One region of the Chryseobacterium sp. 1B4 genome, then DNA from elsewhere that is predicted to be linked to it. Evidence: riboswitches for the same ligand, from Rfam matches in the RefSeq annotation. Region 1 holds a riboswitch; each other region holds the start of a gene.
What was found. A riboswitch is a leader RNA that binds a small molecule or an ion and turns the genes downstream of it on or off. The one in region 1 is predicted to bind S-adenosylmethionine.
Positions count from the first base shown of each region.

Region 2: it holds a riboswitch for S-adenosylmethionine, as region 1 does, so the genes downstream of both, OWR28_RS24765 (TonB-dependent receptor plug domain-containing protein) here and OWR28_RS27220 (alpha/beta fold hydrolase) in region 1, are expected to answer to the same signal.
Region 3: it holds a riboswitch for S-adenosylmethionine, as region 1 does, so the genes downstream of both, OWR28_RS25150 (TonB-dependent receptor plug domain-containing protein) here and OWR28_RS27220 (alpha/beta fold hydrolase) in region 1, are expected to answer to the same signal.
Region 4: it holds a riboswitch for S-adenosylmethionine, as region 1 does, so the genes downstream of both, OWR28_RS21100 (TonB-dependent receptor plug domain-containing protein) here and OWR28_RS27220 (alpha/beta fold hydrolase) in region 1, are expected to answer to the same signal.

Region 1 covers NZ_JAPNUF010000009.1:203,069-207,286, reverse strand. Annotated here, with positions in the region: partial or broken gene OWR28_RS20170 (MGH1-like glycoside hydrolase domain-containing protein) at 1-2,089, opposite strand, end outside; SAM riboswitch class I at 2,277-2,384, shown strand; gene OWR28_RS27220 (alpha/beta fold hydrolase) at 2,445-2,948, shown strand; gene OWR28_RS27215 (homoserine O-acetyltransferase family protein) at 2,840-3,391, shown strand; partial or broken gene OWR28_RS27210 (ACT domain-containing protein) at 3,388-4,218, shown strand, end outside.
Region 2 covers NZ_JAPNUF010000011.1:528,183-532,400, forward strand. Annotated here, with positions in the region: gene OWR28_RS24760 (alpha-amylase family glycosyl hydrolase) at 1-1,540, shown strand, start outside; SAM riboswitch class I at 1,802-1,905, shown strand; gene OWR28_RS24765 (TonB-dependent receptor plug domain-containing protein) at 1,998-2,789, shown strand; gene OWR28_RS24770 (hypothetical protein) at 2,809-2,976, opposite strand; gene OWR28_RS24775 (TonB-dependent receptor domain-containing protein) at 3,325-4,218, shown strand, end outside.
Region 3 covers NZ_JAPNUF010000011.1:600,242-604,459, forward strand. Annotated here, with positions in the region: gene OWR28_RS25145 (outer membrane beta-barrel family protein) at 1-1,125, opposite strand, end outside; SAM-I-IV-variant riboswitch at 1,245-1,342, shown strand; gene OWR28_RS25150 (TonB-dependent receptor plug domain-containing protein) at 1,637-2,221, shown strand; gene OWR28_RS25155 (TonB-dependent receptor domain-containing protein) at 2,166-4,218, shown strand, end outside.
Region 4 covers NZ_JAPNUF010000009.1:362,360-366,577, reverse strand. Annotated here, with positions in the region: gene pckA (phosphoenolpyruvate carboxykinase (ATP)) at 1-1,119, shown strand, start outside; gene OWR28_RS21110 (hypothetical protein) at 1,126-1,605, opposite strand; gene OWR28_RS21105 (type II 3-dehydroquinate dehydratase) at 1,676-2,083, opposite strand; SAM riboswitch class I at 2,329-2,428, shown strand; gene OWR28_RS21100 (TonB-dependent receptor plug domain-containing protein) at 2,645-3,082, shown strand; gene OWR28_RS21095 (hypothetical protein) at 3,136-3,804, shown strand; gene OWR28_RS21090 (SusC/RagA family TonB-linked outer membrane protein) at 3,866-4,218, shown strand, end outside.

The sequences.
Region 1 (4,218 bases):
TGGTCAGAACTTTGGTAAGTCTGTTTTTGCGGAGAATACTCATAAGGTGTTTTCTCCCATGTCCTTCTTCATCCCAGTGAGAAACGAGTTTGGTAAGCTCCGGCTTATTTTTTAAGATCCATTCCATTCTGCTTCTGAAATTCGGCATCTTTTCCAGTAGACGGTGGTCTACAATCTCAACAGCAAACATGGGGATTAAGCCAACAATACTTCTTAATCTTAAAGAAACACTGTCTCCGTTTCCAAGCTGCAATACATCATAAAAATCCGTCTTCCTCATTCCACAGACCTTTCGTTCCTTCACCCAGATTTTCCATCGCTTCAGCGATGTAAAGATAATGTTCAAAAAACTTGATGGCCATATCCTCATACACCTGGTAATACTGGGCAAGTTCCATCGCAATACGCATCATATTCAATGCATACATGGCCATCCAGCTGGTTCCGTCTGCCTGTTCAAGATGCTGGCCGTCTTTTAAAACCATATTGCGGTCAAAAGCCCCGATATTATCAAGACCAAGGAAACCGCCTCCGAAAATATTTTTCCCGTTTTTATCCTTTCGGTTCACCCACCATGTAAAATTAAGGAGCAGCTTCTGGAAAACTTTCTCTAAGAATAATAAATCCGGTTTTCCGTTGTTCTTTTCATCAATCTTAAAAACACGGAAGCATGACCATGCATGCACAGGCGGATTCACATCACTCATATTCCACTCATAAGCGGGAAGCTGTCCGTTAGGGTGCATGTACCATTCTTTCGTAAGTAATAACAGCTGCCCTTTGGCAAACTCCGCATCAATGATGGAAAAAGGGACGCAGTGAAATGCCAGATCCCATGTGGCATACCACGGATATTCCCATTTATCAGGCATGGAAATAATATCTTTATTATGAAGATGATTCCATTCCGTATTTCTTACATATTCACTAAAGTTTCTTGGCGCTTCAAAGTTCGGATCACCTTTCAGCCATTTCCCGATATTATAATGATAGAACTGTTTGTTCCAGAGAAGTCCGGCAAATGCCTGTCGCTGCACATTTCTTTCATCTTCATTCACGGTATCGCTCTGAATCTCCTGATAAAACTCTTCAGCTTCAGCCTTTCGGGTATTGAAAATTTCATCAAATTTTTCAAAAGGTTCATCGTTTTCTTCAGGACATAACCTGAATTCAAAAACTTTTGATTCACCTGCAGCCACAACTTCATCAATGAGAAAAGATGCTTTGGTTCCTCTTTTTTCAGGATTTACAGTGTCTCGTCCGTGAATTATAAAATCATTGATTCCGTCTTTAAAATAAGAATTATCTGTTTTAGGAGTACCGTAAAGTTTTGGAGTATTTGTTTCGTTTTCACAGAATACACTTTGTGCATTTGTATTTCTGGAATACAGTTTTTTAATTGAAATACTGTCGTGGCCAATGGTAATACTTCCATCCTGAGAAGCACTCAGCTCTGCCTTGTAGGTATTATATCCCCATTTCCAATTGTTTCTGAACCATGCAGTTGGTGCCACCACAATAGGAGCTTCATGCTGGCTTCGGTTGCAGACTGTCACTCTGGTCAGAATATCATTGTGATCAGCTTTACAGTATTCAATAAAAATATCGAAATACTCATCATTATCAAAAATCCCGGTATCGAAAAGCTCATATTCCGGTTCTTTTTTACTGCGCTTTCCATTCTCAATAAGAATATCATCATACGGAAACTCATTGATCGGATATTTATACACCATCTTCATATAGCTGTGAGTAGGTGTATTATCCAGATAATAAAAGATTTCTTTAATGTCTTCTCCATGATTTCCCTGAGGGTTGCTCAATCCGAAGAACCTTTCTTTTACCATTTTATCTTTTTGTTCCAGAATGAAAAAGCAAAGCATAAAAGCTGCTTTACATCAGAAATTCCGGCAATCCCTTCTTCACCCCAGCGGTAGGCATAGCTTTCTGCATTATTATGATTGGTAAAATTCCAGGCATTCCCGTTCGGGCTATAATCTTCGCGTACATTTCCCCACTGCCGGTTGCTTACATAAGGTCCCCAGTTTTTCCATTTGGTATCTTGTAATCTTTCTTTTTCGGCGGTCATATGTCATCATTTTTCCATACGAAGTTAGTTTTTTTGAGAAGTAATTCCAATTTTTTTCATCTGAATAATTATTAATATGGCGTTGAAATGCTTGTATTTAAGGGCTTTTTTAAATATTAAAATAATTTTTTTTGAAATTAAAAGAAAAGAACTACCTTTGCACCATTCGTTCATTCAAATATTGAAAATGTTATCAAGAAAGGTTGAGGGATTAGACCCTGTGAAACCTTAGCAACCCTTTGCGCAAGTAAAGAAGGTGCTACGTTCTACCAAAATAATTTTGGACAGATAACTTACTGAAGTTCTTTTCAGCCATTTCCTGTGGCATTTTCAATTGTATTTAAATATAATAGAATTGAAAACAGAACTAAACTATATTAATCTTACGTATCAAACAAATTCCCAAAAGGAATACCATATCCCGTTAAGCTATCAGCTTTTTGGGAAAGATCTGTTTACAGCCCCTGTCATCTTAATCAACCATGCCCTTACCGGAAATTCAAATGTATCCGGAGAGAAAGGCTGGTGGAAGCAGCTGGTAGGAGAAAATCAGATTGTTGATACCGATCAATACACAGTTCTGTGTTTCAATATACCCGGAAACGGTTATGACAATTTTTTAATTAAAAACTATGAAGACTTTACTCCTTCAGATATCGCTGCGATATTTCTGAAAGGGCTTGAAGCTTTACAGATCAAAAAACTATATGCCATTATCGGGGGCTCTCTGGGGGAGGAATCGCCTGGGAAATGCTTGCACAGCAGCCGGATCTTGCAGAGATATTTATTCCCATTGCCTGCGATTACAGAACGCACGACTGGCTTCATGCGCAATGTCTGGTTCAGAAATTCCTATTAAATGATAAAGAAGAACCATTACAGAAAGCAAGAATTCATGCCATGTTGTGTTACAGAACACCGCAGTCACTCAATGAAAGATTTCAAAACCAATATAACCAGGAAAAACAACGCCTGGAATCAGAAGACTGGTTGGTTTATCATGGTAATGCTCTAAACGAAAGGTTTAGTTTACAAGCTTACAAACTGATGAACCATCTCCTGATGAATATAAATGCTGATGAACCATCTCTGGAAACCATACAGGCACGAATGCACATGATCTCCGTAGATTCAGACTTATTTTTTCCGGCTTCTGAGATCCGGATGTGTTTTGAAAACTTGAAAGAGAAAAATAAGAATGTTTCTTATCACGAGATCCAATCTATACACGGGCATGATGCCTTCCTAATGGAATATCAACAATTAAATAATATCATAAAAAACATTTTACAGGAGAAATGAAAAATGCTAACGAAATAAAATTTTTGAAGAACAGATCAATCGTCAAGTTTGAAGGAGAAGATTTTCTGGGAGAAATCGGGATTGACGGACGAATTTTTAAAGCACTTACCTTAGCGCGTATCAGTGTAGGAGTAATCTCTCAACAAGCGGTAGAAAACGGAATTTCTATCCTGGTTCATGAAAATGATGCAGAGAAAGCAGTCGCTTGTCTTATCGATGAATTCGAAGCGGAAAGAAAATCAGGAAAAGTTTCCCAGATCTATAGTATTAATAATGTTTCCGTGATCGGTTTTGTAGCGGAAGATTTCAATAAGGTCTTTGCTGAGCTGGCAAGAAACAATGTTTTCCCGTTGCTTTTAAACCAGGTGGCAGGAGAAAACAGAATTAATATCGTAGTGACTTCTTCCCAGGATGAAAAAACAAGAAATATCATAGAATCTGAAATTTTCAAAAAGCCAAAGACGGTTCATCTGGCAATCATTGGTCACGGAAACGTAGGAAAGACCCTGATAGAGCAGGTACTTGAATCTGCAGAAGAAATTAAAAAGCGTAAAAAAATAGACCTTAAAGTAGTTGCAGTAGCCAATTCAAAGAAAATTGCCTTCAACAAAAAGGATTTGATGCCAATTGGGGTGATGAGGTTTTAACCGCTGAGCATCCATCGAATGTAGAAGAGTTAATCAATTTCTCCAACGAAAATCAACTCGAGAACCTGATCGTTGTGGATAACACGGCAAGCAAAGACTTTGTCAAGAATTATCATGCCCTGGCAGAAAACGGTTTCGATCTGGTTTCTTCCAACAAAATTTTCAATACCCTTCCGATAG
Region 2 (4,218 bases), on a different contig from region 1:
TAAAGCCTACGGAACTCCTGAAAAATTCAAAGAATTTGTAGACCTGTGCCATCAGAACGGAATTGCAGTAATTCTCGATGTCGCATTTAATCATGCTACAGGACGTTCACCTTTGGTGAGACTTTGGAATATAGATCCGGATGGCGACGGTTATGGAAATGTAGCTCCGGACAATCCTTACTTTAATCAGGTTCCGAAACATTCATACAATGTATTCAATGACTTTAACCATACAAGCCCTTCAACGCAATATTACGTTGAAAGATGCCTTCAACAATGGCTGACAGAATATCACATAGACGGATTCCGCTGGGATTTAACCAAAGGATTCACTCAGAGCTGTTCTGAAAATGATGAAACCTGCACCAATGCCTATCAGCAGGACAGAGTAGATATTATGAAACATTATGCAGACAGACAGTGGGCAATCGATCCGAATTCATACATGATTTTTGAACACCTGGGAACAGATGCGGAAGAACAGCAGTGGGCCAACTACAGAATAGCAGAAGGAAAAGGTGTTATGCTTTGGAATAAACAGACAGATCCTTATAACCAGAATACGATGGGATATAAGGAAAACAGCAATTATGACCGTATGAACCACAGCCTTCACGGTTTTACCAACATGAGTGCTGTAGGCTACGGAGAAAGTCATGATGAGGAAAGGCTGATGTTTAAAAACCTTGCTTACGGTGCAGTAAACGGAAGTTATGATGTTAAAAACCTGAATACTGCTCTTGACCGAATGAAAACTTTCGGTGCAACTTTCTTTACCATTCCCGGCCCGAAAATGATCTGGCAGTTTGGAGAATTAGGCTATGAATTCAGTATTAACAGATGTGCGGACGGTACCATCAACAGTGGTTGCAGAACCGATGAGAAACCTGTCGCATTCACGCTGGGATATGATACCAATGCAAGCAGAAAAGCAGTATATGATACATGGGCAAAAATCATTACCATCAGAAATGCCCATCAGATTTTCAAAACCAAAACATACAGCATAGAGTCCAATAACCTTACGAATGACCCTAATGGGCTCATCACCAGAATTTACCTTTACGATACAGCTATTACTACAGGAATAAAGAATGTGGTGGTATTGGCCAATTATACAACTTCTGCACAAAATGTGGTTCCTTATTTTCCTTATACAGGCCAATGGCAGAACCTTATGGATGACAGTATTTCGGATGTGGCTTCTACAACGGCTCCGATTACTTTGCAGCCGGGAGAATTCAGAATCTTTGGAAATTATGCAGGTGCTTTGTCTGCAGCAGATGTAAATGCAGACAACAAACTATCGCTTCGGATTGCGGATAATCCGGTACAAAACGGAACGGCAAAATTAATTTTTAATAAAGTGAAAAACGGGGAAATTTCCATTTTTGATATGACCGGTAAAAGGTTGAATTCATTCAAACTGGATAAAGAAGCCGGAACCTATGAAGTGAAAGTGAACTATCCGGCAGGAACCTATCTGGTACAGCTGAAGTCAGACACAGGAACCGCCATTCAAAAGATGATGATTAAATAAAAACAGATTATGAAGTTGTTTAGACTGATAAAAATGTTGATTTATTAAAACCATTAAGAAGGATTTGAGAAATAAAGTATAGTTAAGGTGAATCATTCTGATTTTTAAGCTTAAAGCCAAGCTTGTCTTAATACTCTTAAACTCTTATTACTAATGGTTCAAAAATAAAAGTTTAAACAATTTCTATAAAATAAAGGCAGATTTGCAGACAGCAGATCTGCCTTTTTTGTTCATTTAAAAAAATAGTCTACTTTTGCAGTAGATTTATCAAGAAAGGTGGAGGGATTTGGCCCGGTGAAACCTTAGCAACCTGCACGGTTCCGGAAGTGCGAAGGTGCTAATTCCAACCCGAGGGAAGATAAGTGAAATGACTGCCTATATGAATCCCATTTCTTGAAGTCTTATGTATCTGCGGAAAAAACCGCCGGATAAGTTATGATCAATTGGGAAGAACAAAATGAAAAAAATAAGTACAGCTGTATTATTGCTTGGAGCAATCTGGGTGGCTGCTCAGGAGAGCGGGAATAAAGAGAAAGAAATTGAAGATATTATCATTGTTGGAAACCGTAATGTCAAAAGGACAAAGCTGGAGACACCGGTTCCGGTAGATGTTATTAATATCGACAAAATTCAGAAGAGTGCTCCGCAAATGACTGCCCAGGATCTGCTGAACTATGTGATTCCGTCATTTAATGCAGTAAGGCAATCCGCTTCAGACGGCACAGAGCATATTGACCCTGTTACCTTAAGAGGAATGGGTCCGGATCAGGTTCTGGTATTGCTGAACGGAAAAAGAAGACATACAACATCTTTGGTAAATTATCAGAATACAGTAGGGAATGGTTCGGTGGGAACAGATCTAAGTACCATTCCGGTGATTGCCATTGACAGAATTGAAGTTCTGAGAGACGGGGCAGCCGCACAGTACGGATCTGATGCCATTGCAGGAGTCATCAATATTATTCTTAAAAAGAATGCCGGGGCATCAGCAAGCCTTACTTACGGTATAAGCGGCAGAAATGATGGCGATACATATCAGGCAGGAGCGAATTACGGTGCTTCATTAGGAAAGAAAGACGGTTACATCAATCTTTCACTGCAGCTAAGCCACAGAGGGAAAACAACAAGAACACAAAATCATGATCTGGATATTTTCGGGGATAATTTTGCTTATGAATTTGCAGGTGATGATGAAGCCGTAAAAGCTGCCAGAGCTGCGGATGATGCAGAAATTCAAAAAGAGGACTAACACGTGACGATTTTAATTTTCAGATCGGGGATGCACAGATCAGACAGGGACAGTTATTTTTCAATGCAGAATATCCTTTTAATGACCATTTTAAACTGTATTCTTTCGGAGGTTTCAGCATTAAGGAAGGAAAAGGTTTTGGCTTCAGAAGGCTCCCGAGTGAAAAATCTAACGTAGTTTCATCCATTTACCCGAATGGGTTTCAGGCAACGCTGGCATCCCAGATATACGATATTTCTTATGCTGTTGGAGCAAAATATAATATCAGTGACTGGCTTCTGGATCTTAGTAATACATTGGGAAGCAATACTTTCAATTACAATGTAAACAATACGAATAATGCTTCATTAGGAGCAAAATCCCCAACAAGTTTCTACGCCGGAGCACACAGCTTCCTACAAAACACCATTAATCTTGATGTTTCCAGAAATATAAACCGTTTCAATATTGCCTTCGGGGAGAGTTCAGATTTGAACAATATCAGATCAAAGCTGGTGATGAAGCTTCTTATGCCCAGTATGATGTCAACGGTAATATCGCCACCGAAGGTTCAACAGTGCTTGGTGCAGGCGGATCTCAGTCCTTTATCGGGTTTTCTCCGGATAATGCACTGAAAAAGGACAGGCATTCCACAGCGGTATATGCAGATGTCTCCTATGATCTGGATAAAAAGTTAAACATTGATGCGGCTGCAAGATTTGAAAACTATTCAGATTTCGGAAATACATTGAATGGAAAGCTTGCTGTACGATATGAATTTGTAAAAAATTATGCAGTAAGAGCAGCTGTGGGTACAGGATTCAGGGCTCCTTCCCTTCAGCAGCAGTATTTTAATAACTCCTATGCAGATATTTCTACTTCCGGCGAGAAAATTGTTACCAAAGGAATCTTTAGTAATGATAGCAAAGCCGCAGCAATTCTTGGATTTGATAAGCTCAGGCAGGAAACTTCAGTCAATGCAAGTGCCGGATTTACCCTGAAACCTTTAAACAATCTGACCATCACTATAGATGGATACTGGATCAAAGTGAAAGACAGAATTGTGATCACCAGTAATATTACCGACACAAGGCTAGATCAGTTTAAGGTTGAAAGCGGAAGATTTTTCGCCAATGCCATTGATACAGAAACAAAAGGGGTAGATGTAGTGGTCACCTATGACTGGATTCTTGGCAACGGAAAATTAAATATGAATCTTGCCGGAAATTATACGGAGACAAAAATCACAGATTTCCATTTTCCGGAAAATTTAGGAACGCCTCAGGAACAGTTTTTTGGCCCGGATCAGATCAATATCATTGAAACACTGTCTCCCAAAACAAAAGCTTCATTAGGATTAAATTACGGAATCGGGAAGTTCAATTTTCTCGTAAGAAATACCTATTTTGGCAAAGTCATAAGAGATGGCTATCCGTTTGGAGAAGTGCAG
Region 3 (4,218 bases), on a different contig from region 1:
CAATCCTCCAAAGCTTACCTTTCCACCATCAAGAAGCTTGATAGGCTGGGCGTAATCTACCTTAAAGTTGGCAATATTCATCACAGATTTATTATTCAGAATATCTTTTAATCCATTGGTAGGGCTATCAAGAGGCTCCGTGGGATAAGCTACAAATGTCCCATCCTGGAAGTAATTATCCTGGGAAAACTTGCTGTCTGATCTTGTATAGCCAAACTGGAAGTCCAGTTTTTGAGATTTGTCAGCAAAACGCTTCTGATAGGTTACAACGGCCTCCTGTCTCAGGGTATTGGTATGGGCAACATCTGAAGAAGTATAAAAAGCCTCTTTTAAATCCTCCGGATTTCTCCTGAAAGGCAAATCTCCGTGGCCGTTGCTTAAAGTGTAGTTGTCGTTATTGTTGTGATAAATATCGTAGTTTAATAATAATCTGTCCTGCCCCAGATCAAAAGTTAACCCGGATTTTGCAAAATATCCGCGCCCGTATCTGTCGGTATGGCTGTTTAAAAGCTCATCCTGCTGGCCGTTCAGCATACTTTCACGGTAATTCTGCCCAACATTAAGCTGCCATCCGAAATATTTATTTCTTGCATTTAAATTAACGGAATTCGTAGTTCTGCTTCTGTATTGGTCATAATTCGTGAAAGAATAATTCCCTGAATAAGTAGCCGTTAAATATTTATTTGCATTTTTATTGGTGATGATATTCATGATCGCACCTCCGGAAGTAGCTGGAAATTCGGCACCTGGCTGGGTGATCACTTCAATTCTTTCTACAGAGTTGGCGGGCATACCTTCCAGAAAAGAATTCAATTCATTTGAGGTAATGTTCAGAGGTCTTCCGTTAAGGTACACTTCCAGCATTTTCCCCTGATACATCATTCCTGCGATATCGGTAGATACAAGCCCCGGAAGTTTTTTTATTCCTTCCAGAACGTTTCCGTTATTCAGCTGAGGCTGCTCAGAAAAATCGAAAATAGTTCGGTCTGCTTTTTGTTCAACGGCCTTTTTAGTTTTGGTAATGACTACGCCTTCAATTTGCTTTTCCTGAGGTTTATTATTTTTTTCCTGCGAAAAAACAAAAACAGAGCCTAGTAAGGATAAAGCGAAAATTGTTTTTTTCATAATGGTTTTACTGTTATCCGGTTAGACGCAGAAAAAGATCATTTGTTACGGTAAATGTTTGAAAACCGAAAATTTAGACTAAATATTTTTTTATTTCCGAAATAATTATATCTTTGCCAGGTAATTATCAAGAATCTCTAGATGGGATAGCAACCTGCAAAAACAAGCAAGGTGCTGCAATCGATAAGCCGGATCTTCCGGAAAAAATGTTTATCATTCTATCATTACTCCCATCTTGAATTTTTGTTTTAAAGTTAAAATCAAATGTTTAAAGACAAGGGAAATCACCCAACATCAGTAATTTTTTATTCTTCAGATCATGAAGTGAACCTTCATTATTCTGATATGTTCTCATGCCATTTCTACATGCGCATGTGTTGTTGTTTCTAGCCTTTTCTTTTTCTAAAAAATAATACAAACATTTCGGATTCTGTGGTAACCTTACAATTTAGGGTTACAGGATTTGTATTGCTTAAAAAACAATTTTATCAACAAAAAGTACACAACAAACATGCATAATTTCAAAAAAAGATTCTTTGTTCCTTCTGTCGCACTTATCTCCACATTTTACTATGCACAGACGGATACCTTACAATCTAAGAAAATAGATGATGTGGTCATCCTTGGATCACGGGGTTCCGGAAGATCATTGACGGAGACCCCCGTTCCGGTAGATATCATTAATATCTCAAAAATTTTAAAACAAAGCCCGTCTAACAGTATCAGTCAGGCCTTAAATTATATTGTACCCTCATTCTCATCCACCTCTCACACCGTTAATGACGGAACCGATTTTGTAGATCCTGCGCTCCTGAGAGGACTTGGTCCGGATCAGGTTTTGGTTCTGGTAAACGGAAAAAGAAGATACCAGTCTTCACTGATAAATGTTACCCTTACGCCGGGAAGAGGTTCTGTGGGAACCGACCTTAATGCTATTCCTGCCTTTGCATTGGAAAAAATAGAGGTTTTAAGGGACGGAGCTGCTGCCCAGTATGGTTCTGATGCAATTGCAGGAGTAATAAACCTTGGGCTGAAAAAGATTGGGACTTTCAGGGCAGGTATTTTTAGGAGGATATGCTTCTCCCGTTACCAATAATTTCTCCGGCGGAGCAGATGGGCAGACTATTTCCGTAGATCTTAATTACGGAGCTAAAATAGGGAAAACCGGATTTTTTAATGTGACAGGTTCTGCCCAATACCGTGATCCTTATTCCAGAGCCGGAGTGCGGGAAGGTGATATCTTCAATGCCTATAACGCAATTAATTACAGAGCATTACAGGATGGCGTTAATATTGATGGGTTATATAAAAATATTACCAATACTTCCAATACTCAGCAGATTATCAATACCATTAAGCAATATGCGACTAAGGTAGATTATTTTGGGAATGATTTTCAAACTCAGATCTCAGGGGCAAACAGTATTTCTGATCTTCAGAATATACTGGGCAAAGATTTTACCTCTCAGGAACTTAATTACAGAGGGCTGGAGAGAAAGGATTTCAGCCTGAGAGCCGGGCAATCCAAACTGCAGTCAGGGCAGCTTTTTTTCAACTCTGAAATTCCTGTTAATGAAGAATGGAAAGTTTATTCATTTGGAGGTTACAGCTATCGTCTTGGGAATGCCGGAGGATTTTACAGGCTTCCGAACAATGAAAGAAACATCAATGCTGTTACACCCAACGGGTATCTTCCGCAGATTGAAGCCACTGTGAACGATTATTCCCTTGCTGCCGGAATCAAAGGAAAATGGGATGGCTGGAATATCGATTTCAGTAATACATTTGGGAAAAACGTTTTTGGCTTTGGCGTTGTCAATACTTTTAATGCTTCGCTTACAGACGGTTCTCCAAGGACTTTTGATGCCGGAGGTTCTGAATTTTCACAAAACACAGTCAACCTGGATTTCTCTAAAAAATATGATGTCCTGAAAGGATTGAACATTGCCTTTGGAGGTGAATACCGACACGAGAATTATAAAGTAAATGCCGGAAAAGAAAACTCTTATGCTTCTTATGATATCTATGGCCGGGTAGTGACAGCGAAAACCCCTGAAAATGAAAAAGTAACCGATTTTTTTGGACATGTAAGACCTGCCGGAGCTCAGGTTTTTCCGGGATTCAGTCCTGAAAATGCAGTTTCCGGGAACAGAAACAGTATTGCGGCTTATTTTGATACAGAACTGGAAATTACAGACCGATGGCTGTTGGAAGGAGCTGTACGGTATGAAAATTATTCAGACTTCGGATCTACATTCAATTATAAGGTGGCAACCAATGTAAAGCTGGCTTCCAATCTCAATTGGAGAGGTGCTGTTTCTACGGGGTTCAGAGCGCCTTCACTGGCACAAATTTATTACAGCTCTACTTCTACGTTGATTCAGCAGGGAAAAACAACCCAGGTGGGTACTTTCAGAAATAATTCTGAGGCTGCACAGGCATTAGGGATTCCAAAATTAAAACAGGAAACCTCACAATCCTACAGCACAGGAATTACATGGAAGGTTCCGGCCTTAAACCTGACTTTCACAGCAGATGCTTATTTAATCAGGATTAAAGACAGGGTAGTACTGACCGATCTTTTCTACCGCCCTGATGGTAGTTTCTCTCCTGGTTCAGATCAGGCCGTTCTACAGGATGCTTTTGATCTGGCAAGGGCAAGCGCTGCCAATTTCTTTGCCAATGCAGTGGATTCTCAGACGAAAGGTCTGGATATTACCATTTCCCAGAACTCAAAAATCTCATCAGCGGTTAGTTTGGAGAATAACCTGGGAATCAACTTTAATCAAACCAAAAGAATCGGGGACATCCATGCGTCTCCTAAACTGGTAAGCCAGATTAATAATTATTTCTCGGAACCCAACAGAATCTATTTTGAAGAAGCTGTACCCCGTGTAAAAGCCACATTGGGTAACACAGTAAGAGTTTCCGGCTTTACTTTCGTACTGCGTAATTCTTTCTTTGGTAAAGTGACCGATGCAGATGTGGTAGATGCCAACTTTGACGGAATAACGGGAAGTACCGAGCATTTCGTCCTTAACAGCCGTTTGGTAACAGATTTATCTGTAGGTTATAGCTTTAATAAAAATATTT
Region 4 (4,218 bases), 160 kb from region 1:
GGATCAAAAACAACAAACCCTAACTGGGAAGCTCAGGGGCTTAACTCTGAAAACTTCATCATGTTCAACCTTACTGAAAAACTACAGATCATCGGAGGAACATGGTACGGAGGTGAGATGAAGAAAGGAATGTTCGCAATGATGAACTACTATCTTCCATTAAAGGGTATGGCTTCAATGCACTGTTCTGCCAACGTAGGAGAAAAAGGTGATGTTGCTTTATTCTTTGGTCTTTCAGGGACAGGGAAAACTACTCTGTCAGCAGATCCTAAGAGATACCTTATCGGTGACGACGAACACGGATGGGATAACAACGGAGTATTCAACTATGAAGGCGGATGCTACGCTAAAGTTATCGACTTATCTGCAGAAAAAGAACCGGATATCTTCGCTGCCATCAAGAGAGATGCACTTCTTGAAAATGTTGTGGTGAACAATGGAGTAGCAGATTATACAGACGGATCAATCACTGAGAACACAAGAGTTTCTTATCCAATCTATCATATCAACAAAATTGTATTACCTTCTAAAGCAGGTCACGCTAAGAAGATTGTTTACCTTTCAGCAGATGCATTCGGAGTACTTCCTCCGGTTTCTATCCTGAATGAAGATCAGGCTCAGTACCACTTCCTTTGCGGATATACGTCTAAATTAGCCGGAACAGAAAGAGGAATTACAGAACCAGAACCATCTTTCTCTCCTGCATTTGGTGAAGCGTTTCTTACATTACACCCGACGATGTATTCTAAAACACTGATCGGTAAAATGAAGGAACATGGTGCTAAAGCCTATTTGGTAAATACAGGTTGGAATGGTACCGGAAAGAGAATTTCTCTGAAAGATACAAGAGCAATTATCGATGCAATCATTGACGGTTCTATTGACAATGCTCCTAAAACTCAGGTTCCGATCATGAACCTTGAAATTCCTACTGAATTGCCAAATGTTTCTACAGGTATCCTGGATCCTAGAGATACTTATGAAAATGCTTCAGAATGGGAAGAAAAAGCAAAAGATCTTGCTTCAAGATATATTAAAAACTTTGAACAGTACTGTGGTACAGAAGAAGGGAAGAAGTTAGTTGCTTCAGGACCTCAATTGCAGGAACAGACTATTTAAAAGTTATCAATAAGCATCAAAAAGCCTCATCACTGATGAGGCTTTTTGATTAAATTTTTTACAGCTCTTAATCAATTCATTTTGTTCATCCAGTTTATGGATTGTTGATTTAATTAATTCTTCGCTTAGATTTTTTATGATCATAAAATGTCTTGAAGAAAAGTAAGATTCTTCATCCAATATTTTCTCTAAATACTTTGGAGTAGTGAAAGTCAGCCAATATTTTTCTTTATTGGAAAGTTCAATGGTGACTTCTATAGCATCAGATTCAGTATCCTCTATTTCATCATCAATATGAATAGAAGTTATTTCTGGTTCATTGTTTAAACTAAAATAAAAATCAGAATACCATCTCAGTTTTCCTTCATCATTCCAGATTCTTATATTTTCATCATTTGTTTCTTCAACGATATAAGATTTTCTTTTCGTTAATTGCCCGGAATATATCCCAATATTTTTACAGTAAATCTTATCCTTTATATTCATAAATTATTCTCCTGTATGCATAATTATCTGTAAGGATCCGTACGGTCTGAAGCGGAATATAAGCTAAAAATTACTTCAAGCTCAATAAAGCCAATCTGTATCCATCCATTCCAAAACCTGATAAAACCGCATCTGTATTGGCTGCTGTTACAGATTTCTGTCTGAACTCTTCTCTTTTGTAGATATTACTGATGTGAACTTCGATTTTAGGCTTTCGGATATTTTTTAAACAATCCGCAATGGCATAAGAATAATGAGTATAAGCTCCCGGATTAATTACTACTGCATCAAAATCACCTTCCTGAAGCCTGTTGATAAGTTCCCCTTCAATATTCGACTGATAATATTTTAATTCGTGAGAATGAAACTCGGATTTTAAAATTTCCAAATAACTCTCCATAGAAACGCTTCCATAGATTTCCGGTTCCCTGGTACCTAAAAGGTTAAGGTTTGGTCCGTTTATAATTAAAACTTTCATACTATAAAATTAAAAAGTTTTTCCAATAAAATCACATAGAAATTAAACTGTGCTGGATTTTTATGTCATTGAGTTATTAGTAATGATATTTGTCATGTTTAAAAATAATGTAACGTTTGTAACTCCTTATTGTATTGAGTTTTATTAAAATTTTATGTTAATTATTGAAAATTTATCATGAAAAAATGATAAGTCTACTTGTTTTGTAGACTAAAAGTTTTTAGCTTTGCAACCATATTTCGATCGGCTTATAAAGAAAGATGGAGGGAACTGACCCTGTGAAATCTTAACAACCTACCCGTGGGGGCAAGGTGTTACATTCAGCCTTTTAAGGAAAAATAAGCATTTGGTTTATCGTATTTATCGATGCCCTTTGCTGACTTTTCTGCAAAGGGTAAATTTTTAATATATGATAAATAAAATTGATTATGATTAGCAAAAATTTATTCAATTCTAAAATATGGATGCCTCCGGTAGCTGCATTTTTTAGGAGTAGCTAATGTAAATGCGCAGAATTCAAACCCCAAAAAAGACAGCCTTCATGAAAAGGAGATTGATGAAGTGGTAGTGGTAGCGTATGGAAAAGCAAAAAGAAACAGCTATACCGGTTCTGTGGCGACAATTTCCAGTGATAAGATCAATAACAGACCTGTTACCAACATTACCAAAGCATTGGAAGGGCAGGTAGCGGGGATTCAGACGACAAGTGCATCTGGCCAGCCGGGTGCTGTTTCAACCATCCGAATCAGAGGAATTGGTTCAATAAGTGCTTCCAGCGATCCATTATATGTAGTGGATGGAATTCCTTTTGACGGTAACCTGAATTCTATCAGTCCGAGCGATATCGAATCTATAAGTGTTCTGAAAGATGCAACAGCAAGTGCTCTGTATGGTTCAAGAGGAGCAAACGGGATTATCATTATTACCACAAAATCAGGAAAAAAGGAGAAGCCAAAGTTAATTTTAATATCAGCCAGGGTTTCTCCGGAAGAGCAGTAAAAGATTACGAGCAGGTCAATACCGATCAGTATTTTCAATTATATTGGGAGGCGTTGAGAAACGGATATCAGTCCGGGAAAGTTTCTTCCCAGCAGGCAGCTCAGATGGCTACAGATAATCTCGTTTCAACCCTTGGGATCAATCCATACGGGACAGCTTATCCGAAACCTGTAGGAACCGATGGAAAATTATTATCGGGTGCATCACCACTCTGGAATGATGACTGGAGAGATATTTTACAGAGAGTAGCATCAAGAAACCAGGTGGATCTTGATATCAGCGGAGGAAGTGAGAAAAGCAATTACTTCTTTTCCCTTGGTTATCTGGATGACAAAGGGATGGCTATTGAATCTGGCTTTAAAAGATATAATACCAGGCTGAAAATTAATTCTGAAGTTAAGAAATGGTTGAATGTTGGAGTAAACTTAAGCTATACCAACAGTATTCAGCAGGCACCTACTTCTTCGGATTCCAAGGCCAGTAATATCATCAATGCAGCAAGATTCATTCCTTCATTCTATCCTTATTATGAAAGGAATGCGGATGGAACCTACGTTTTGGGTGCTGATGGAAATCCGGTTTATGATTTTGGAAAATACAGGCCTACGAATGCTTTACAGAATCAAAATGCGGCTGCAACCCTTCCGTTAGATAAAAACGAAAATAAAGAAGATAACTTTTCAGGAAAAGGATTCATGGAATTCACTTTTTACCGGAGCTGAAATTCAAAACGAGTTTTTCTGTTGATCTTGTGAATTATAACGGACATTATTATTCAAATCCATTGCTTGGCCAGGAGCAGAAATTGGAGGTTCGGTAACGAAAACGAATACCAGAACGCTTTCGTATACAACCAGCAATATTCTGACCTATGATAAAAAGTTTGGAAAGCATCACATTAACGCGTTAGCAGGACAGGAATTTTATAAGTACGATTATCAGACAATTTCCGGAACAAGAAGCCAGTTTTCATTGCCTTATTACTATGAGCCGGACGCTGCATCACTGCTGGGAAGTTTCAGTGGAAACAGCAATAAATTAAGCTTATTGAGTTTCCTTGGAAAAGTAGAGTATGATTATAATAATACTTACTTCATTTCAGCATCAGGAAGAGCAGACAGTTCTTCAAGATTTGC